DNA from 4 places in the Rhizobium sp. RCC_161_2 genome. Region 1 is predicted to be linked to each of the others. Evidence: predicted binding sites of a transcription regulator. Region 1 holds the regulator's gene; each other region holds the start of a gene.

Region 1 (5,611 bases):
TCCAGGGGCAGTGAGGCGATTTATCCATCATGCGTATGATTTTGGTTGAATTCACCTGCTGGTGACGGCAAAAATCTCGCTATAGCTGTGGTTTTGCGTAGGCGCGGGGGCGCATGCCTAATATAGAGGCACCGGATCGGCGAAGGGATGGCCTGAAACTTGCCGTGGTTGCCGAGCGCGACAACGGCTCTGATACCGCTATCGCTATTGTTTCGGCCGAAATCAGGCCGGTGGATCGGACACAGGATCAGGCCTCATCGGTGACGCGGCTGCATCTGGCCGCGAACCGGATCAGACTCGGCATCTACCAATCGGTCGAAGAGGAGGCGGCGCATGGGCGGGCGCTCCTCTTCGTGCCGGTCTATATCGGTCTTGGCGCGATCTTCTGGTTTAAAGCCGGCGCCGATCCGCCGCCGCAGGCTGTCTTCGCGGCGCTCCTGATCTTGGCGGGTGCTTTCTTTCTGAAGCAGCACGCGGAGCCTTGGCTGCGGCACCTTCTGCTGGCCGGAATGCTGACATGCGGCGGCATGGGATTGGCCCAATGCGAGGCCTGGCGAGCCTCGACCGTCATGCTCGACTCTGCCGTGACGACCACGATTACCGGGCGGATCGAACGACGCGAATCGGACGATAACGGGCGCTGGCGTTATGTCGTTGCACTTGAAGCAACCGAGAAACCGAGCATCCGCCGGGCACCGGAGCGGGTTACCATTTTCGTGCGCAAACAGCCGCAGCCCTTCCAACTCGGTGATCGCATCCAGGGCAGGGTGCGGCTGACCCCGCCGGCGGGACCCGCCCTGCCGGGCCTCAACGATTTTGCCTTCAGCGCATATTTCAACGGCATCGGCGCGAATGGTTTTGCCTTTGGAACACCGGCACTCATGTCACCTGCCGGCGATATCGGCGATGGAACTCTTCTCGATAAAGCGGATATCTGGCTTGCGGGTTTGCGCAACAGCATTGGTGACAGGATCAGGAAGACCCTGCCCGGCGATACCGGTGCCTTTGCGGCAGCGCTTGTCACCGATGAGAGACGCGCAATATCGGATGACACGACAGAGGCGCTGCGGGCGGCGGGTCTGACCCATATCATCGCCATTTCCGGCCTGAACATGGCTCTCTCGGCTGGCATCTTCTATGTCGGCCTGCGCTATACCCTCAGCCTGTTCTTCGGGGTGGCACAGGCGTGGCCGACGAAGAAGATCGCGGCCATCGGCGCGCTGCTGACGGTCACTGCCTATTACCTGATTTCGGGTTTCGGTGTTTCAGCGGAGCGCGCCTTCATCATGATGGCGATCATGCTGGTTGCCGTGCTTTTCGACCGGCCCTCCATCAGCCTGCGCAATGTCGCACTATCGGCGATCATCATACTTGTCCTTTCCCCATCGCAAGCGTTGGGACCGAGTTTCCAGATGTCCTACGCCGCGACGCTGGCTTTGGTGTCCGGCTATTCGCTCTGGACGCGTCGGCGGCATCGGGAGAGCGTTCTTTCGCGGTTTCGGATATTGCGTCCGCTGCTCTTCGTCTCGCGTTTCTTCGGCGGCGTATTGTCGACCTCCTTTCTCGGCGGTGCATCGACGGCGATCTTCTCGATCGAGCATTTTCATCGGCTGTCGACCTATGGCCTTGCCGCCAATCTGGCGGCCATGCCGATCGTTTCCTTCATCGTCATGCCGTTCGGCATGGCCGCGATGCTACTGATGCCCTTTGGCCTAGATGCATGGTTCTGGCAGATCACTGGCGAGGGGCTGGATATCGTCATCCTCATCGCCAAGACTGTCGCCTCCTGGGGTGGCAATATTCCTTTCGGCCGCATGCCGGTCTGGCTGTTCCCGACATTCATTGCCGGCTTCGTATTGATGGCTTTGCTGAAGACATGGTTGCGGCATGCGGGCGTGTTGCTGATGATTGGCTCGGTTGTCGTTGCGGCGCTTGTTCCTGATGCCCACAAGCCCGATCTAATGATTTCCGAGGATGGCACGCTGGTAGCCTTGCGGCGGGACGATGCTCTGACGACCAATCGCGAAAAGCCGCCTGATTTCATTTTCGAGCAGTGGCAAAGGGCACTGGCGATGACCGATCTCCGCCCGCCGACAATGCTTCCACCCGATAGCCAGCTTCCCAAGATCGGCAAGTCGGACAGGAACCGCCGCCTGACTGTCGACGAAGAGAACGCTGTCCGCAAGGCGATGGATGCCGCATTGGATAAAGCGGGGGAGGGTGGCTTTGCCTGCCAGAAACGGGCGTGGTGCGTGGCGATGCTGGACAATGGCGATATGCTCATCACCATCGAGGATGCGGCCTATCTCTCTCCCGCCTGTGACACTGCCAATATCGTCGTCACCCCTGTCCGGCTGCGGCTCGATCGCTGCCGCTCGGGTGCCATGCTGTTCACAGGGGCCACATTGCGGCGAACAGGATCTATCGAAATGGATCTCAGTGCCGGCAAGCCAATCGTCTCGACCGCGTATGATACTCTAACGCGGCCGTGGAACTTGCATCGCTCCTATGATTGGCGAACGGGCACATTCGGCGCACCGATCGCGCCCGTGTCACCTATCAGTGATAGCGGCGGATAAGGCCGACGAGCTTGCCCTGCACTTTGACGCGATCCGGTCCGAAAATACGGGTCTCGTAGGCAGGGTTAGCCGCCTCAAGTGCGATCGAGGCACCTTTGCGGCGGAAGCGCTTCAATGTCGCCTCTTCATCGTCGACCAAGGCAACGACGATATCGCCGGGATTGGCGGTCGTGCTGTTGCGGATAATGACGGTGTCGCCATCGAAGATGCCGGCATCGATCATCGAGTCGCCTTTGACCTCGAGCGCATAATGCTCGCCGGAGCCAAGCATGTCGGCGGGGACAGTGATATCGTGGGTATTGTTCTGGATGGCCGAGATTGGAACACCGGCAGCGATGCGACCCATGACCGGCACCGAAACGGCGCTGTTGTTCTCGTCATTTGCCGGCTTGGCGGGGGCCGGCGGCTGTACGGGCTGGGGCTTGCCCAGGCTGCCTTCGATGACACTCGGCGAGAAGCCGCGGCGCGGCTGCAGGCTTGGACTATAGGCTTCCGGCAGCTTGATGACCTCCAGCGCCCGAGCCCGATTCGGCAGTCGGCGGATGAAGCCGCGCTCTTCCAGAGCCGTGATCAAACGATGAATGCCCGACTTGGACGCAAGGTCCAGCGCATCCTTCATTTCATCGAAAGAAGGTGGAACGCCGGACTCCTTCATCCGTTCGTGAATGAAGAGAAGCAGTTCCTGCTGCTTGCGTGTCAACATCGTATTTGAACCCCAGAATCGTGAAGGTGTCGTGAAACAAATCCAGAACGGACACTATATGTTCCATATGTGTTCCGCAAGTCCCTAATTTTCGATGAATGTTTTGCCGGCGCATCAAATAAAGGGGAACATAACAAGTCCCGAGTAAGCAGAACGGCGGAGTATTCAGCGCTGATCAATGAAGCATATGCGGAAATCGACGATGATCGATTCTGCGGAAATGAGAGCCGATAACCACTGAAACCCGGAGCAATCCCGGCTTCCGCGCAGTTGCAACACATTCGATAATGAGCCCTCCCATTTGCGATCGGCCTGGTTTTAAACGCTGCGTTTTCATCTTGAATTGAGCGTCGGAAGAGCGCAAACCTGCGACATGCATCAAGGGGGAAGCCATGGTTTCATCGCCGCATCCGCTGGATCATCTCGTACTGCCGACGGTCAATATTGCCATGGCGCGGGAACGGCTGGGCAAGCTTGGTTTTACCGTCGCCGCCGATGCGCGCCATCCCTTCGGCACCGAGAATGCCTGCGTGTTCTTTTCCGACAAGACCTATCTGGAGCCCCTAGGCGTCGCGTCGCAAGAGCAATACGAAGCGAGCATCGAGGAAGGCAATGTTTTCGTTGCCCGTGACCAGGCCTATCGTTTTCGCGTCAGTGAGGAAGGGTTTTCGGCCATCGTTCTCGGCACGAAGGATGCCGTCGCCGATGACAAGCGGTTCCTGGCCAATGCCATGTCTGCTGGGCGGATGCTGGATTTCGAGAGGCCGATGCGTATGCCGGATGGCTCGGAAACCATCGCCGGTTTCCGTCTCGCTTTCGCGGCCGACCTGCGGTCCCCGGATTTCCTGGCCTTCTGCTGCCAGCGCATCAACCCTTTGCCGGCTGATCGTGATGCCCTGGAGCGGCATGCCAATGGTGTGACCGGCATTGCGCGCGTTGCTGTTTCGACGCCCAAGCCAACCGTGTTTCGGGGCTTCTTCGAACGGGTTGCCGACGGATCAAAGATATCGGAACATTCCTTCGGGCTGACGATCGAGACGGCGAACGCCAGGATCGAGGTCCTGACCCCGCAAGGCATGGAAGCTTTTTACGATTTTCCCTTGCCGACGGGCGATCCTGGCCTTCGGGCGCGCGCAATCCTTTTCAGGACATGCGATCTTTCCGTGACATCGTCGCATTTGGCTGCTAACGGCGTCACATACACGCGTAAGAACAATCGTATTCTGGCAAAGCCCGCCCCCGGACAGGGCGCGTTGTTCGCCTTCGAGGAGATAGCATGAGCACCAATTCCGAAGTGATCGTCGGCGAGGGCGCATCCAAGGTTCTGTTTTCCAACACCGCCAAGCTGTCGCTGATTGCCGGCCCCTGCCAGATGGAAAGCCGCGATCATGCCTTCATGGTTGCCGGCGTTCTGAAGGAGCTCTGCGGCAAGCTCGGCATCGGCCTTGTCTACAAGTCTTCCTATGACAAGGCGAACCGTACGTCGCTCTCCGGCAAGCGCGGCATCGGCCTGGAAAAGGCCATGGAAGTCTTTGCTGATCTCAAGAAGGAATATGGCTTTCCGGTCTTGTCCGACATTCACACCGAGGAGCAGTGCGCTGTCGTTGCCAAGACGGTAGACATCCTGCAGATCCCGGCCTTCCTGTCGCGCCAGACCGACCTTCTCGTTGCCGCCGCCAAGACCGGCCGCGTCGTCAACGTCAAGAAGGGCCAGTTCCTGGCGCCCTGGGACATGAAGAACGTGCTGGCCAAGCTCAACGACAGCGGTAACCCGAACATCATGCTCTGCGAGCGTGGCGCCTCCTTCGGCTACAACACGCTGGTCTCCGACATGCGCTCGCTGCCGATCATGGCGGCCATGGGCGCTCCGGTGATTTTCGACGCGACTCATTCCGTGCAGCAGCCGGGCGGGCAGGGCGGTTCGACGGGCGGCGACCGCCGGTTCGTCGAGACGCTGGCACGCGCAGCCGTCGCCGTCGGCGTTGCCGGCGTTTTCGTCGAGACGCATGAAGATCCGGACAACGCACCGTCCGATGGTCCGAACATGGTCTATTTGAAGGACATGCCGCAGCTTCTGGAAAAGCTGCTGGCCTTCGACGCCATCGCCAAGGCTTGAGACTTTAAGCGGCATTCAACAGGCTGACATGAACTTGCTATACGCGGCCTGTTGGAGCGCCAGATCGAGGTGCGGAGCGGCATTGTAATTTCCGCGACTTCGATTAAGACGATTTCAATCGATTTATAACCCAGCGAGCAGGAAGCTATCATGACCGCAATCACCGACATTATCGCCCGCGAGATTCTCGACAGCCGTGGCAATCCGACTGTT
Region 2 (5,611 bases), on a different contig from region 1:
CCTTCGACAAGGAGGGCACGGTGACTGCGGGCAATGCCTCCGGCCTCAATGACGGCGCTGCTGCTGCCGTCCTGATGTCCGAGGCGGAAGCCTCGCGTCGCGGCATCCAGCCGCTCGCGCGCATCGTCTCCTGGGCAACGGCGGGCGTCGATCCCAAGATCATGGGCTCCGGCCCGATCCCGGCCTCGCGCAAGGCGCTGGAAAAGGCAGGTTGGTCTGTCGGCGAACTTGATCTTGTCGAGGCCAACGAGGCCTTTGCCGCCCAGGCTTGCGCCGTCAACAAGGATCTCGGCTGGGATACGTCGATCGTTAACGTCAACGGCGGCGCGATCGCCATCGGCCATCCGATTGGCGCGTCCGGCGCCCGTGTTCTCAACACGCTGCTGTTCGAGATGAAGCGCCGGGGCGCCAAGAAGGGTCTCGCGACACTTTGCATCGGTGGCGGCATGGGTGTTGCCATGTGCTTCGAGGCGCTCTGAGGCGTTTCGCGCGTCAGCGCCGCGCAAGACGGTTTCGAATAATTTTCCAGAAGAAACGATGAAGGCGGGGCGGGCGACCCGAAGATCGGTCGTCCAGTCTCTGCATTAACAATGGGGAGTGGAACATGAGCAGAGTGGCGTTGGTGACGGGTGGGACGCGCGGCATCGGAGCAGCGATTTCGATGGCGCTGCGCAATGCCGGCTACAAGGTCGCGGCAACCTATGCCGGCAACGAGGAAAAGGCGCGCGCTTTCCATGAGGTGACGGGCATTTCCGTCCATAAATGGGATGTGACTGACTATGAGGCTTGCGGCAAGGGCATCGCGAAGGTGCAGGAGGAGCTCGGTCCCGTCGAGATCCTCGTCAATAATGCCGGCATTACCCGCGACGCCATGTTCCACAAGATGACGCCGCAGCAATGGAACGAGGTCATCAATACCAATCTCACCGGCCTGTTCAACATGACGCATCATGTCTGGCAGGGCATGCGCGACCGCAGCTTCGGGCGTGTTATCAATATCTCGTCGATCAACGGCCAGAAGGGCCAGATGGGCCAGGCGAACTATTCCGCCGCCAAGGCCGGCGATCTCGGCTTCACCAAGGCGCTGGCGCAGGAAGGGGCGGCCAAGAACATCACCGTCAATGCCATTTGCCCCGGCTATATCGGCACGGAAATGGTGCTTGCGGTGCCGGAAAAGGTGCTGAACGAGCGCATCATCCCGCAGATCCCCGTGGGACGGTTGGGTGAACCGGAAGAGATCGCACGCGTCGTCGTCTTCCTTGCCGCTGATGATGCCGGTTTCATCACGGGATCGACGATCAGCGCCAATGGCGGCCAGTTCGTCGTTTGAGCTGACGGAAATAATGTATTGGCTGATTGTCGGGAGTGTCCGGCAATCAGTTCCGGCCTGAATTCCCGGAGCGCTGTTGCCTGGGTTTGAATTCCAGGATCACGGGCTTGAACACCATCCGGCGCATTTCCCTGTCCCGCACCCGCGAAGCGTGGATCAGTGCGGCGAAGCTGGTACCGACGAGAGCGAGCGCTGCAATGCCTGCGATGATTGCAATCATGGTGTCCGTCCCTTTTCAAAAACGTTGACCCATCCCTACGCGATCGGCGCGGGTGCTTGTATTCGCCAGAAAATTCCGGTTCGAAGTTTTCGGCATGACCATTTGACTTTCACGGCCGGTCGTCAACAAAGTGCTGACGGCCGTCCGTGAACTCTGTCTTAGCCTGTCACTGCCTTAGCGGCAGCGAGCCTCGTAGCGGCTGCCGTAGCGGTCGCGGTAGACGCAATAGCCGCGGCGCTCATGAGAGCGACCGATGAGGTTGCCGACAACACCGCCGGCCACGGCGCCGACTGCGGCACCACCCCAGCTATTGGTGGCAACACCGCCGATGACTGCGCCGGTTCCGGCGCCGATGGCCGTGCCTCTCTCCGTGGCACTGCATGATGCGAGTGCGCCCACGATGGCGATCGCGACGATGATTTTTTTCATGGTATTTGCTCCCTGGTATGATGAGGTTTTCAACGTTATCAGCCCGATCAGATCCGGCCCATCAGCAATAGAATGAGAACAATGACAAGAACGAGGCCGAGACCGCCGGATGGACCATATCCCCAGCTTCGGCTGTAGCCCCAGCTCGGGAATGCACCGATCAGCATGAGAATCACTACTATGAGTAAAATGGTACCAAGCATCGCTTATTTCCTCCGCGTCCAGCGCTTGAAGCTTCCGCTGGAGTGAGACTTCGCTCCAGTGGTTGCTCCAATCGGTGTGCCCATTTACCTCGTTTATGCAAAACGGGCGGCGCACCTTGTTCGCTACCCGAAGAAACTCGCGCCGCACGAAATTGTTCCGGCTCAGAAATAACCGCCGGTGTGAGGACGCGTCGGCAGGCCGAGGCAAAAGGTTAACGGAGCAGCGCGTTGCGCGCCGGAATATGCCCTTCGACGACCTCTTCTTATGGTTAAAAATTTATTTAAATACAATATGTTGCGATGAACAAAACGGGAAAATGGGCCTGTCCGTGATTCGTCAGCGATTCGTTCTGCATTTGGGCTTTAGTTAACGCCGGTGGGCGATAGTGCCTCGAAGCGATGATTGCCTTCCGATATGCGGGCATCGGCCCGATCGCCGTAAGGTAGTGCTCCATCGATTGAAATCGTTAAAATCGCGCGCTTTCGGGCTAGTCCACTCCGTTAGCCCATTCTCCATCTGGATCGGCTTCCTCGTCCGCTCGCTACATGTAGCCGTGAACAAATAGAATACAGAGCGGAATCAGCGATTCGTCGCCGATTCGTTCCGGCTTTGGTCGAGGTGTTAACGGATGCAACCCCTAAGAGAATTTATTGATTTATTTTATTCGACTTCGCTTAAAGGTTAATTGCAATCCTCGATTCGGGCTGATTCTGCGCTTCAACCATGCGGAGTCCAGTGTGCTTTCTCCGCAAATGCGCTAGATATTGTGGAGAACAAAGAGAGAATCCGAGGAAGTCGGTGATTCGTCGCCGATTCGTTCCGGCTTTGACCCGAATCTTAACGGAGCGCTTCCCTGAGCCGGATTCGCAAAGGAAATCGCCATATTTATATATGGTTAACCATGTTTCGCACGGTGATCCCGATTCCTGCCGAGCAGTTGCTCGACTCCCATATCATGGGAAAAGCAAGGGAAAAGAGGATTCAGCATGTGGTGGGACTTTATGAATCAAATCCATATATTGTAGTGAACAAAATGGGAACTCTTCAGAGTCAGCGATTCGTCGCCGATTCGTTCTCAAGCTGTTCCGGACTCGTCGGGACTCGCCTGGGATGTAGCGATAATGTAGCTTTTGGTTGAGCTTGTTATTTATGAAATCGAGTGTTGCGGCGGTTGTTTTTTGATTCAGGTCTTGCCTTTGTCACATATGGTCGTCATCTCTTCTTCTCTTCCCTGGGGAGCTTGCTGATCGCAAGACAGTGGTTTCTCGCCCATGCATGGACCTATGACTCAGACCTCGCAGCCAATGATCCTGAGCGGACGCGGAGTAACCGCAGTGCTCGGACCGACCAATACCGGCAAAACCCATTACGCTATCGAGCGCATGGTGGCGCATGGCAACGGCGTGATCGGCCTGCCGCTGCGGCTGCTGGCGCGCGAGGTCTACACGCGTGTCGTCGAGAAGGTCGGAGCGCAGAATGTTGCGCTGGTCACCGGTGAAGAGAAGATTTCGCCGCCCAATGCGCGTTATTCGGTCTGTACCGTCGAGGCCATGCCGCGCGAGACGCGCGCTTCATTCGTCGCCATCGACGAGGTGCAGCTCGCCGGCGATCTCGAGCGCGGCCATATCTTCACCGACCGTATTCTGCATCTGCGCGGCCGTGACGAGACGCTGCTGCTCGGCGCCGGCACGATGCGGCCGATCCTTGAGCAATTGTTGCCGGGGATCACCGTCGTCGAGCGGCCGCGCCTGTCGCATCTCTTTTATGCCGGCCAGAAAAAGATCACCCGCCTGCCGCAACGCACCGCGATCGTCGCCTTTTCCGCCGACGAGGTCTATGCCATTGCCGAGCTCATCCGCCGCCAGCGCGGCGGGGCGGCCGTCGTGCTCGGTGCGCTCAGTCCGCGCACCCGCAACGCGCAGGTGGCGCTATATCAGGCTGGCGACGTCGAATATCTGGTGGCGACCGATGCGATCGGCATGGGCCTCAATCTCGATGTCGATCACGTTGCCTTTGCCCAGGACCGCAAGTTCGACGGCTATCAGTTCCGCAATCTCAATCCGGGCGAGCTCGGCCAGATCGCCGGCCGCGCCGGGCGCCATCTGAAAGACGGCACTTTTGGCGTCACGGGGCAGGTCGATCCCTTCGACGACGAACTGGTGCGCCGCATCGAGGGTCACGAGTTCGATAATGTTAAGGTGCTGCAGTGGCGCACCAAGCAGTTCGATTTTTCGTCGATCGCTTCGCTCCGTGCGAGCCTAGAGGAGGCGCCACGCGTACCGGGCCTGACGCGAGCACTGCCGGCGGTCGATCAGCAAGCGCTGGAAGCGCTGTCGCGCGATCTGGAGATTGCCGATCTTGCCAGCGGCCCGGCGCGGGTCGAAAAATTATGGGAAGCCTGTGCACTTCCCGACTATCGGCGTATTACGCCCGCTCAGCATGCCGATCTTATTGCTACCCTCTTTTCCGACCTCGTGCGCTATGGCACGGTAAAAGAGGACTTCCTTGCCGAACAGGTGCACCGCGCCGATCGGACGGATGGCGAGATCGACACGCTTTCGGCGCGAATCGCGCAGATAAGGACTTGGACCTATGTGTCGAACCGGCCCGGTTGGCTTGCCGATCCGACACACTGGCAAGAAAAGACGCGGGAAATCGAAGATCGATTGTCCGACGCGTTACATGAGAGGTTGACGAACCGCTTTGTTGATCGCAGGACATCTGTGCTCATGAAGCGCCTGAGAGAGAATGCGATGCTGGAAGCTGAAATCAGTGTGAATGGGGATGTCTTCGTTGAGGGGCATCATGTGGGACAGTTGACCGGATTCCGGTTCACGCCGGTCTCGGGAACCGAGGGGCCGGACGCCAAGGCAGTCCAGACCGCCTCGCTAAAGGCGCTCGCGCTGGAATTCGAGGCGCGTGCCGCCCGGATGCATGCGGCCGGCAACAGCGATCTGGCGATCAGCGCGGATGGTCTCGTCCGTTGGCTTGGCGATCCCGTGGCGCGCCTGTCGGGCAGCGATCACATCATGCGGCCGCGTGTCATCCTGCTCGCCGACGAGCAGTTGACGGGCAATGCGCGCGACCATGTCGCCGCCCGTATCGAGCGCTTCGTGAACCATCATATCAGCACGGTGCTGAAGCCGCTCGACGACCTGTCGCGCGCCGAGGACCTGCAGGGGCTCGCCAAGGGGCTGGCCTTTCAGCTCGTTGAAAACCTCGGCGTGCTCTTCCGCCGCGACGTCACTGAAGAGGTGAAGTCGCTGGATCAGGACGGACGCGCCTCGATGCGCCGCTATGGCGTTCGCTTCGGCGCCTACCATATTTTCGTGCCAGCCCTGCTGAAGCCGGCGCCGGCCGAACTCATCACTTTGCTCTGGGCGCTGAAGAATGATGGCCTCGACAAGCCGGGCTATGGCGACCTGATC
Region 3 (5,611 bases), on a different contig from region 1:
GCAAGATCGTCCATTGCGGCGAGGCGGGGGCCGGTCAGGCGGCGAAGATCTGCAACAACATGATCCTCGGCATTTCGATGATCGGCGTCTGCGAGGCCTTCGTTCTCGGCGAAAAGCTCGGTCTCTCGCATCAGGCGCTGTTCGATGTCGCCTCGACGTCTTCCGGGCAATGCTGGTCGATCAATACCTATTGCCCGGTGCCAGGCCCGGTGCCGACGTCACCCGCCAACAACGACTACAAGCCGGGCTTCGCGGCAGCGCTGATGCTGAAGGATCTGCGGCTGGCGCAGGAGGCGGCTCTGTCGAGCGGCGCATCGACGCCGCTGGGTGCCGAGGCGGCGCAACTCTTCGCTCTGTTCGAAAAGCAAGGCAATGGCGGCCGCGACTTCTCCGCGATCATCGAGATGTTTCGGGAAACAGCGCGAAGCTAACGCCACATACCACGCATCCGTGCCCCGACATCGACGCGCACCTGTCGCGCCTGGATGGCGGCCGGGCTGTCTGATCGCGCCTGCGGCCAGCCGCAGACTTCGAAGAATTGTAAGAGCGTCACCGGAATGAAGCGCGTACGCGAGGCAAAGACATGCCGGTCGCCCTGCGCATGCTGGCCGTGGGTGAAGAAGCGTTGCGGGATGACGAGGTCGAGGCTGTCCTTGGCGCGCGTCATCGCAACATAGAGCAGCCGTCGCTCCTCCTCGATCTCGGCGGATGATCCCACAGCGAGGTCGGCCGGTATGCAGCCGTCCACGGCGTTGAGCAGGAAGACCTTCGTCCATTCCTGGCCCTTGGCGGAATGGATGGTTGAAAGGATGAGATAGTCCTCGTCGAGCAGCGGCACGCCCGCCTGGTCGCTGGTGGCATCGGGTGGGTCGAGCGTCAGTTCGGTGAGGAAGCGCTCGCGCGAGCCATAGCCGCCGGCGATCTGCTCGAGCTGGATCAGGTCGGCCAGCCGCGTCGGGGCATCCTCATGCGCCCGCTCCAGATGCGGCTCGTACCATTGCCGTACCAAGCCGATTTCGGCCGGCCAGCCGGCCTTGCCGCTCTTCAGCTCCTGCATGGTCGCAACGAAACCCGTCCAGTCCTCGCCCGAGCGTGGCGGTGCCGGAAACTCGGCAAGAGCCGCCATCGGGCTGGCTTCTTCGGCGATATGGTCGAGCACGCGCTGGGCAGTCGAGGGGCCGACGCCCGGAAGCAGCTGCATCAGCCGGAAGCCGGCGACGCGGTCGCGCGGGTTCTGGGCGAAACGAAGAGCGGCCAGCATATCCTTGACATGGGCGCTGTCGAGAAACTTCAGCCCGCCGAATTTGACGAAGGGAATGTTGCGGCGGGTCAGCTCGATTTCCAGCGGCCCGCTGTGGCTTGAGGTGCGGAACAGCACGGCCTGCTGCTTCAGCTTCGCACCGCTCTCGCGGTTTTCCAGCACCTGGTCGGCGATATAGCGCGCCTGATCGGCCTCGTCGCGCACCGTCACCAGCCGCGGACGCTCGGCGCTCTGGCGTTCGGTGCGCAGATTCTTGGTGAAGCGCTCCGAAGCGAGGTCGATCACCGCATTGGCGGCGGCAAGGATCGGCTGCGTCGAGCGGTAGTTGCGGTCGAGCGTGACGATATTGGCTGATGGCGTGAAGGCCGTGGGGAAATCGAGAATGTTGCGCACCGTCGCGGCGCGGAAGGAATAGATCGACTGCGCATCGTCGCCGACGACGGTCAGCCCCTGGCCATCGGGCTTCAGGGCCAGGAGGATCGACGATTGCAGCCGGTTGGTATCCTGATATTCGTCGACCAGCACATGGTCGAAGCGGCCGCCAATGTCTTGCGCGATCAGTGGTTCGTGAAGCATATGCGCCCAGTAGAGCAGCAGGTCGTCGTAATCGAGGACGTTCTGCGCCTGCTTGGCCTCGACATAGGCGGCGAAGAGGTCGCGCAGCTGCTTGTCCCAGGTGGCGCACCAGGGGAAGAAATCGCGCAGCATCTCTTCGAGCGGCGCTTCGGAATTGACGGCGCGGGAATAGATGGCAAGGCACGTTCCCTTGGTCGGGAAGCGGCTTTCCAGCTTGGAGAAGCCGAGATCGTGCCGAATGAGGTTCATCAGATCGGCGCTGTCCTCGCGATCATGGATCGTGAAGGCCGGATCGAGACCGATCTGCTCGGCATAATCCCTGAGAAGCCGCGCTCCGATGCCGTGAAACGTGCCGGTCCAGGCGAGCGCGTCGGCCATGATGCCGGCATTGGCGCCCAGCACCTCGCGGCAGATGCGCTCGACGCGGCGACCCATTTCTGCGGCGGCGCGGCGGGAAAAGGTCATCAGCAGGATACGGCGGGGATCGGCGCCCTTGACGATCAGATGCGCGACGCGATGGGCAAGCGTGTTGGTCTTGCCGGAGCCTGCGCCGGCGATCACCAGCAGCGGCCCGGCAATATGGCTGCCTTCGACCATGGTGCCATGCTCCACCGCCAGCCGCTGCTCCGGGTTCAGCTTTTCCAGATAGGCGGCGCTCATGGGCTCTCCTGAAGGCTTCGCACGGCAGGCGCGCGAATGCGGAATCGGCGGCGAATCACGATCGCAATCATATCCGAATGTTCGATGAATGTTCCCAATTGTCCAAAACTGTCAAGTTCGGTCGGTTTTACACGCCGATGTGACCCTCCCGCCAAGGAACTACTTCAGATTTAATGAATGCCTGCTCGAAAACAGCCTTTTGCGTACTTATGTAACATTTATGACAGTCGAGTTTCGGAGCGCATAGGCGAGGGTTCCAGAGCATGAACGAGACAATCGCCACCGGATTGCGCCAGCCTGGAGGGCCGGTTGCCCTGTCGGATGGGCACGTCGCGTTTGTGGAGATGGGCGACAGCCGTCGTTGCCTGACCGTGATTGCCACCAACGGAACGCGCCATGAAATCTGCCGGCCCGGCGGTCGGCCGAGCGGCCTTGCAGTCGACGGCGATAATTGTTTCTGGGTAGCCGGCGGCCCGGAAAATTCCCTGGTTCGGCTCTCTCCGGAAGGCCGGATGCTGCAGGTCATCGAAGGCGGCAGCGACGGCCCGTTTCTCTATCCCAACGATCTTGCCTTCGGCCCCGACGGCCTGCTTTACATGACCGATTCCGGTGTCCGTGCCTCCGATCTGCTCGAAGGCGCCGATATCAATCCGGATTTCTTCCGAGCTCCGTATAACGGCCGCGTCTATCAAATCGATCCCGGCGAAGGCCGCGTGCTGCGGGTGCTTGCGACCGGCCTGCTCCATACCAGCGGTATCGCGTTCGGGCCGGACGGGCGGCTTTATTACAGCGAGACCCTGACCGGGAAAATCCATCGTCAGATCGTCGGTGCGCGGCAGGAACTGTTTGCCCAGGTGATACCCGCACCCGCCATCACGGCGCTGCGCGGCCCCGCCGGCATGGCCTTCGATCGCGATGGCATGCTTTATTGCGCGCTCCATGGGTTGGGTGAGGTCTGCCTGATCGATCCCGCCGGAAAGACGGCCGGCCGGATCCGTACCAACGGCATGCGGCCGGGCAACGTCGCCTTCACGCCCGACGGCAAATATATGCTCATTACCGAGCAGGAAAACGGTGCTTTGGAAAGAATAGTGGCGCCGCGTCCGGGGCTGCCACTGCATATGCCGTCTATCTAGCATACTAGCCCGAAGGCCGCTTGGACATGCCCGGTGGCCGGGCATGTCCTCATTCATGTCGATCCGCTACTTATGCGGCGGGGATCTGCTTGTTGTCCTTGCCGGGCTTGTCGTCAGCCGGCGTTGCATCGTTGGCAACCGCCTTGGCATGGCGGCGGCGCCAGTCGCCGAGGAAGAGCAGGATCGGCGCAGCGATGAAGATCGATGAGGCGCCAGCGACAAGTATGCCGAACACCATCGGGATCGCGAAGCTGGAAACGGCGCTGCCGCCCCAGATCGCCATCGGCACCAGCGCCAGGAAGGCGGTGGCGTTGGTATAGAGGCTTCGCGCCAGGGTCTCGTTGATCGACTTGTCGATGATATCTCGCAGCGGCATCGACTTATAGAGCCGCATGTTTTCACGCATGCGGTCATAGACCACGACCTTGTCGTTCACGGAATATCCCACAAGCGTCAGGATCGCGGCGATGGCCGTCAGGTTGAAATCGAGGCCAGTGATCGCGAAGAAGCCGATCGCCTTGGTGACGTCGAGTATCAGCGTGACGATGGCGCCGACCGCAAACGGCCATTCGAACCGCACCCAGATGTAGACGAGCATCGCCAAGCTGGCGATCACGACCGACAGGATGCCGGCCCAGGCAAGCTCGCCCGAGACCTTCGGACCGATGACGTCGGTGCCTTCAATGGTCGCGGCCGGGTCGATCTTGGTGATTTCTGCCTTGAGCTTGGTCACCGCGGCTGTCTGTGCCTCTTCGCCTCCGTCCTGGCGCTGGGCGCGGACAAGGATGCTGTTGTTGTCGCCGAAAGATTGCAGTGAGATTTCGCCGAGGCCGAGTGTGTTCAGGCCCTCGCGGAAGGTCGACAAATCGGCCGCGTCCTTGGTCTTGACCGACATCTGGATGCCGCCGCGGAAATCGACGCCGTAGTTGAGGCCCGGATGGATGAACAGGACCACCGAGGCGATCGACAGGATCGCCGAGACGGTGATGCCAAAGAAACGGGCCTTCATGAACTGGATGTGCCTGTCATAGGGGCTGAAGGGGATCAGCGGCCTGATGTTGAGCACCTTCAGCTTGCGGCGACGGGTAATGGCGATCATCACGACGCGCACGAAGGCGACGGAGGTGAACATCGAGATAATGAGGCCGAGACCCATGGTCACGGCAAAGCCGCGAACCGGGCCGGAGCCGAAGTAGAACAGGATGGCGGCGGCGATCAGGGCCGTCATATTGCCGTCGATAATCGTCGAATAAGCCTTCTTGAAGCCGTTATCGATGGCGGCGAAGGCGCCGCGGCCCTTGCGGGTTTCTTCGCGGATACGCTCGTTGATGAGAACGTTGGCATCAACCGCAAGGCCGATACCGAGCACGATGCCGGCGATGCCGGGCAACGTCAGCGTGGCGCCGACCAACGTCAGGGCCGAGAAGGTCAGGATCGTGTGGATGAGCAGCGCAACATTTGCGAGGATCCCCCAGGCCCCATAGAGCACGAAGATGAAGGCTGCAACCAAGACGAAGCCTACCAGGCCGCTATAGATGCCCTTCTGGATCGCGTCGGCGCCGAGGTCGGCGCCGACAGTGCGTTCTTCGATGACCGTCAGCTTGGCCGGCAGGGCGCCGGCGCGCAGCAGGGCTGCGAGCGTCGTGGCGCTGTCGGCGGTGAAGTTGCCGGAAATCTGGCCCGAACCGCCGGTGATCGGCTCACGGATGTTCGGCGCGCTCAGCACCTTGTTGTCGAGCACGATGGCGAAAGGCTTGCCGACATTTTCGCGGGTGATTTCCGCAAAGCGGTTGGCACCGGCGCTGTCGAAGCGGAAGGTGACGAGCGGCTCATGCGTGTTCGGATCGAAGCTGACGCGGGCATCGGTCAGGCGGTCGCCGGAAAGCTCGATACGATCGAGGACCGGATAGCTCTGGCCCCGGTCGTCCTTGAGGATCGTAACGCCGGGGCCGGGATTGTTCGGATCGACGTTATCGGC
Region 4 (5,611 bases), on a different contig from region 1:
ACGACGCCGAAGACATTGACGTCGAACAAGGCCTTTGCCTGTGCGGCAGAGGACTCCTCGGCACCTCCGAGCAGCCCGATCCCGGCATTATTGACGAGAAGATCGATCCGTCCCGCGCGGCTCACGACATCGTCAACCACGTTCTGCACGGACCTGTCGTCGGTGACGTCGCAGACCAGCATTATCACGCCATCCGAGGTATCGGCCATCGGCTTGCGGCTGGTTCCGAACACCCGGTAGCCATTGCGCCGCAGCGCTCGCGCCGTTGCCAGCCCGATGCCGGAGGAAGCGCCCGTGACCAGGGCGACGCCGCGTTCTTTATTGCTCATTTGTCTCAGCTTTCATTTTTGTCATGGAACATCGATGAAAACTAAGTTACTATCATTTCGAAACTAAGTCACTATCAAAAAGATACTAACATGCAGAATCTTTCGGACCAACCTTGCCTGATCGCCCGCAGCCTCGCTCTGGTGGGGGATGCATGGAGCATGCTGATCCTGCGGGATGCCCATACCGGGCTCACCCGCTTCGATGAATTCCGCAAGAGCCTCAGCATCGCTCCGACGATCCTCACCCGTCGGCTTGCGGCACTGACCGAAGATGGATTGCTGGAAAAGCGGCGCTACTCGGAGCGCCCGCCGCGCGATGAATACGTGCTGACCGAAGCGGGCCGGGATTTCCTGCCGGTCTTGTTCGCGATCGGCGCCTGGGGGCGAAAACACCGCAACGCAGACGGTGTTACCCGGTTCTTCGATGCCGAGACCGGAGACGAGATCGATCCTGTCACCATCGATCGCGCGACCGGCGCTCCGATCGGAACCCGCCCGATCCGTATCGTCATGCCCGAGTGAACCGCACCAACCCGACGAAAGAGCGGCCGTCGGGCTAATCAGCCGTCGTCTCATACTTCAAATGCAGAGCAAAGCCGGTCGCGGTGGCCTCACCCAGCTCCGGACGGAGCTGCATGCTCGGGATCAGATAATCGCCGCCATTCTGTTGCCGATAGGGGATGGGCGGCGTGGAGCCGAGCGTCCGCATCCGCTCACGCAGGCCCTCGGCAACGGACCCGAAGCCGGCTTCATCGAGACGATCGACGCTGTAGGTCACGAAGGGCGGCAGCACATCATAGCCGGGATAATAGAGGATGCCGTGATTGATCGGGAAAAGCAGGTCGTCGATCGGTCCATTGACCCCGCGCGGCGAGTAATGCGCCTCCCAGCCGCCGGCGGTGACGATCAGCATGGCGCGCTTGCCTGCCAGCGTTCCTTCACCGTAGCGGTCTCCCCAGCGCTTATCACTGTGTTCGCCGACGCCATAGGCGAAGCCGTAGGCAAAGACCCGCTCGACCCAGCCCTTCAGGATGGCCGGCATGGAGAACCACCAGAGAGGGAATTGCAGGATCAGGGTATCCGCCCACAGAAGCTTCTCGATCTCGGCTTTGACATCGTCGGTCAACGTATCGGCGTCGAAGGCATTCTTGGACGCCGCGACCGGTATAAGGCGTGCATCCGGCGCCAATGAGGGGAAGTCGGCGCGGTCGATCTCGGATTTCCAGCCGTTGGCATAGAGGTCCGACACCCGCACCTCATGGCCCTGAGCTTCCAGCTCCTTGATGGCGATGTCGCGTAGCGCACCGTTGAGCGAGCGAGGTTCGGGATGGGCAAAGACAAGCAGAACTTTCATGGGCAGCGGTCCTTGAGTGATGGAAGATTGACCCACAAAGTAGTCAGTGCCGGAATGATCCGCTATATCTAGGCAATGGATAAGACTATGCCGAAAAATGGATAAATCCGATGTCACGCTGGAGCGCATGCGAACCTTCGTCCGCGTGGCGGAGCGCGGCAGCCTATCCGCGGTGGCACGCGAGCTCGGAATAGGCCAGTCGACGGTAACCCGGCATCTGCGGGAGCTCGAGGAGGCAGTCGGCGTTCCCCTGCTATCGAGAACCACCCGGCGCGTCACCATGACTGACGAAGGCAGCCGCTATTATGCCGACAGCATCCAGATCCTACGGCTTGTCGAACACGCCGGCGATGAGGCCCGCAGCACGCGCGGCGCGCCCGCCGGCACGATCCGCATATCCTGCACGGCCGCCTTCGGCGTCCTGCATATCAGCCGGATGATCTTCGCCTTTCAGGACCGCTATCCCGAGATCGCAGTCGATCTCAGCCTCACCGACGAGCGCGTCGACCTTGTCGAAGAAGGCGTCGATATCGCATTACGCCTCGGTCCGCTTGCCGACAGCTCCATGAAACTGCGCGCGCTTGGTCAGAGCCGGCGCCTGCTGGCCGCCGCACCCAACTATCTGGCGGCGCGGGGGATACCTGTCGTCCCGCAGGATTTGTCCGGTCATGAAGGCATCCGGATGTCAAACATAGCGGGCAGCGATACGCTCGTCCTCGAAGGCCCGGATGGCAAGCGCCATCTGGTGCCTTTCGGCGGACGGTTCCGGGTCGACCACGGACTTGCTGCGCGCGAAGCTCTCGTCGCGGGACGCGGCATCGCCCCCGCCCATCACTGGCTCGTCGACGATCTGCTGGCGAACGGCCGGCTCGTGGCAATTCTACCAGACTATGCACTGCCGCCGGTTCCGCTCAGCATGCTGATCGTTCCCGAGCGGGCGGGAATTGGCCGGGTCCGGCTGCTGATCGACTTTCTCGCCGAACAGATTGCCGGCATGCCGGGCATCGGGCAGGCGTGACCGGAGCGTTGACCTCGAAGCCCGATCTCCCGCCTAAAACCCGAGGGATTGCTGCACGGGCTTCGGCGGCGCAAGCTGGACGCCTTCGAGTTCCAGCATGCGGGCCTTGGCGGTGGAGCCGCCGGGTGCCGAGAAGCCGCCGATCTTGCCGCCGGCGGCAAGCACCCGATGGCAGGGGATGATCAGCGCCACCGGGTTCCGCGCCATGGCCTGGCCGACATCGCGGGCGGCTTCCGGTCCGGCGCCGAGCTGCTTTGCCAGCGCGCCGTAGGTCGTCGTGTGGCCCCATCCGATCTGTCGCGCAGCTGCATAGATGCGCTCGAAGAAGCTATCCAGTTCGCCGAGGTCCAGCTTGATACGGGAAAAGTCGATTTCCTCGCCTGCAAAATAGCGCTTCACGGCAGCGACCGCGTCAGTCACCTCCAGCGGCGGCGTGCCCGGCCGGGCATCCGGAATGCGACGCAGCAGAAGACGCTCGGTTGAGCCTGCCTCTTTCGTTGGCAGCTGGAAGCGCGTGACGCCGATATCGTTCCAGGCGATCCCGCAGAAGCCGCCCGCGGTTTCGAAGATCAGATAATATTGCTGTGCATCGCTCATGGCAAAAGCTCCATGTTTCCACTTGGCCATGAGAATCGTGCTTCGGACGGCCAAGTTCAACCCGATTCTTGCATGGATCGTATGTTCCTCTTTTGTTCTTGATTTTGCAACTATGCGATCTTAGGATACGCAGAATTTTCGCGTACAGGACAAGGCAAGGCCGCCTGGCTTTGAAGCAATCCCATGAGAAACAACGGACAGCTTTCGCTCAATCTCGGAGCGGGATCGCGGATGCGAAAATCCAAAGCCGATCCGACGCATGTGGAAGCTCTTTATTTCGCCATCCTGCCGGATCCGGACATAGCCTCGGCAAGTGTCGACCTGGCGAATGATCTGCGCCTGCAACATGGCTTTTCGGCAAAGCCGCGCCGCCCGGATCTGTCTCATATCTCGCTTTATAGGATCGGCTCCTATCGCGGCCTGCCGGAGGAAGCGGCGTTTGCGGCGATGCAGGCAGCATCGACCGTCAGGGGACGATGCTTCCAGGTGGAGTTTGACCGGGCGGTCAGCTTCGGAGGCGGCGACAATCGCCCGCTGGTTCTCTGGAACAGGGACGGAAATGCGGAGCTGAAGGCACTTCATCGGGAGTTGGACGCAGCCATGCGGCTCACCGGATTTGCCAATGACCATGAGGGGAAATTCGAGCCGCACATGACGTTGCTCTACCAAGGCCATCTCATTCCGGAGGTGACGCTCGAAAGGCCGGTCTCATGGACCGTCCGGGATTTCGTGCTCGTCAACAGCCTGCAGGGCAAGGCCAAACACGAGCATCTTTGCTACTGGCTGCTATCGGACTGAGCCGCGCTGCTCTTTGATGCCTGTCCGATCGCCGCGATCGCGTCGTCGACGCTGAAGCTGCAACGGCTGTCGATATCCGCCATGCCGGCCGCTGCCATGAGATCGCGGACGCGGTCGTGGACGCGAGCGAATTGCAGGCGGATGCCGGCGACGCGCATGGCGCCGTCAAATTCCATCAACGCATCGAGCGCAGTGCTGTCGAGGTCGGAACTCTCCTCAAGGCTGAGAACGACGGACCTGATCCCCGCCTCTCCTCGGCTGCGCGACAGGATCTCACCGAAGATCGTATCGGCATTGCCGAAGAACAGCGGTTCGCCGGGGCGCCAGATGGCAACGCCGGGCGTTTCCGACGCCTCCTGGTGGCGGCTGAGGTCAACGAAATTGTGGCTGCTTCCAAGCCGCCCGAGACGGGCGATATAGGGCGAGGCCAGCCGGTGCATCATCGCGGCCAATGACAGCGCGATCGCCAGCAGCATACCGTTGAGGACGCCGAAAATCAGCACGCCCGCCGTGGCGCCGAGGGCAACGTAGAAATCGCGGTGGAGCCGCCTGAGGCGCAGGATCGGGCTGGGGTCGAGCGCATGCGTCAGCGCCGCGATCACCACGGCGGCGAGCACCGGCTCCGGCAGCCGCGCCACCAGCGGCCCGGCGCAGGCAATCAGGATGGCAAGACCGATAGCGGCGAAGACCGCCGTGGCGCGCGTCTTCGCGCCTGCCGCCTCGCTGGCGAAACCGGCGGAAAAACCAGCGCCGACTGGCATGCCCTGGACGACAGCGCTGGCGATATTGGCAAAGCCGAGTGCACCCAGCTCGCGGTTGACCGCCAGCGTATCGCCGTAGCGCAGCGCCAAGGCCCGCATCGTTCCCCAGGATTCGGCAAAGAGAATGAGCACCAGCGGCACGGTGAACTGCGCCAGCCGCGAATAGGCCACCCAGCCGGCATCGGGCAACGACGGCCATTGCGGCAGGACCTCGATCGTCCCGACAAGCTTGACGCCGTGGCCGGCCAGGTCGAGGACGAAGGAGCTGAGGATGCCGGCCGCCAGCACGAGGAAAGCGCCGGGAATGCCCGGCACACGCTTGAGCAGCAGCAGAGCGGCGAGCGCCACGATCCCCACCGCGACGCTCACCGGATTCCATTGCGGGATCGCCCCAAACAGCGCAGCGGCATAACTGAAGATATTGGAGCCCTGCACGGAGGCGCCGACGAGAATCGGCAGCTGATGCAGAATGATGGTAATCGCCAATCCCAGTGCAAAGCCGCGCAGCACCGGGCGCGAGATGAAGCCGGTGATGCCGCCGAGACGCAGAGCGGCGGCGATGACGAAGAGAATGCCGGCAAGGGCGACGGCGACGGTCGCAAGGCCGGCCTTGACGGCGGCGTCTCCCGGCACGATCGCCAGCGTGGCGGCCAGAATGGCGGCGGAGGACGATGTCGGCGAGACGATCGCGAAGCGGCTGCGCCCGAAAATTGCGTAGACGAGACAGCCGGCGATACCAGCGAGAATGGCCCGA

What was found. Region 1 encodes LexA, which represses DNA repair genes until DNA is damaged. Its sites were predicted from a motif close to TGTTCNNNNTGTGTTCNG; they were not measured.
Region 2: AB6803_RS19485 (helicase-related protein) is a predicted target of LexA. The motif match lies at 3,208-3,225, and genes of this name have one in related genera.
Region 3: AB6803_RS14475 (ATP-dependent helicase) is a predicted target of LexA. The motif match lies at 2,576-2,593, and genes of this name have one in related genera.
Region 4: AB6803_RS15835 (2'-5' RNA ligase family protein) is a predicted target of LexA. The motif match lies at 3,381-3,398, and genes of this name have one in related genera.

Annotation. Positions count from the first base shown of each region.
Region 1 covers NZ_JBFUPL010000002.1:634,720-640,330, reverse strand. The annotation lists gene AB6803_RS07235 (ComEC/Rec2 family competence protein) at 114-2,579, shown strand; gene lexA (transcriptional repressor LexA) at 2,560-3,282, opposite strand; gene AB6803_RS07225 (VOC family protein) at 3,675-4,562, shown strand; gene kdsA (3-deoxy-8-phosphooctulonate synthase) at 4,559-5,398, shown strand; gene eno (phosphopyruvate hydratase) at 5,549-5,611, shown strand, end outside.
Region 2 covers NZ_JBFUPL010000007.1:228,294-233,904, forward strand. The annotation lists gene AB6803_RS19460 (acetyl-CoA C-acetyltransferase) at 1-479, shown strand, start outside; gene phbB (acetoacetyl-CoA reductase) at 605-1,330, shown strand; gene AB6803_RS19470 (hypothetical protein) at 1,377-1,550, opposite strand; gene AB6803_RS19475 (YMGG-like glycine zipper-containing protein) at 1,725-1,979, opposite strand; gene AB6803_RS19480 (DUF3309 domain-containing protein) at 2,027-2,182, opposite strand; gene AB6803_RS19485 (helicase-related protein) at 3,467-5,611, shown strand, end outside.
Region 3 covers NZ_JBFUPL010000005.1:5,675-11,285, reverse strand. The annotation lists gene mmsB (3-hydroxyisobutyrate dehydrogenase) at 1-431, shown strand, start outside; gene AB6803_RS14475 (ATP-dependent helicase) at 428-2,497, opposite strand; gene AB6803_RS14470 (SMP-30/gluconolactonase/LRE family protein) at 2,761-3,633, shown strand; gene secD (protein translocase subunit SecD) at 3,704-5,611, opposite strand, start outside.
Region 4 covers NZ_JBFUPL010000005.1:272,995-278,605, forward strand. The annotation lists gene AB6803_RS15810 (oxidoreductase) at 1-329, opposite strand, end outside; gene AB6803_RS15815 (winged helix-turn-helix transcriptional regulator) at 420-851, shown strand; gene AB6803_RS15820 (NAD(P)H-dependent oxidoreductase) at 886-1,683, opposite strand; gene AB6803_RS15825 (LysR family transcriptional regulator) at 1,781-2,701, shown strand; gene AB6803_RS15830 (methylated-DNA--[protein]-cysteine S-methyltransferase) at 2,735-3,298, opposite strand; gene AB6803_RS15835 (2'-5' RNA ligase family protein) at 3,530-4,096, shown strand; gene AB6803_RS15840 (SulP family inorganic anion transporter) at 4,075-5,611, opposite strand, start outside.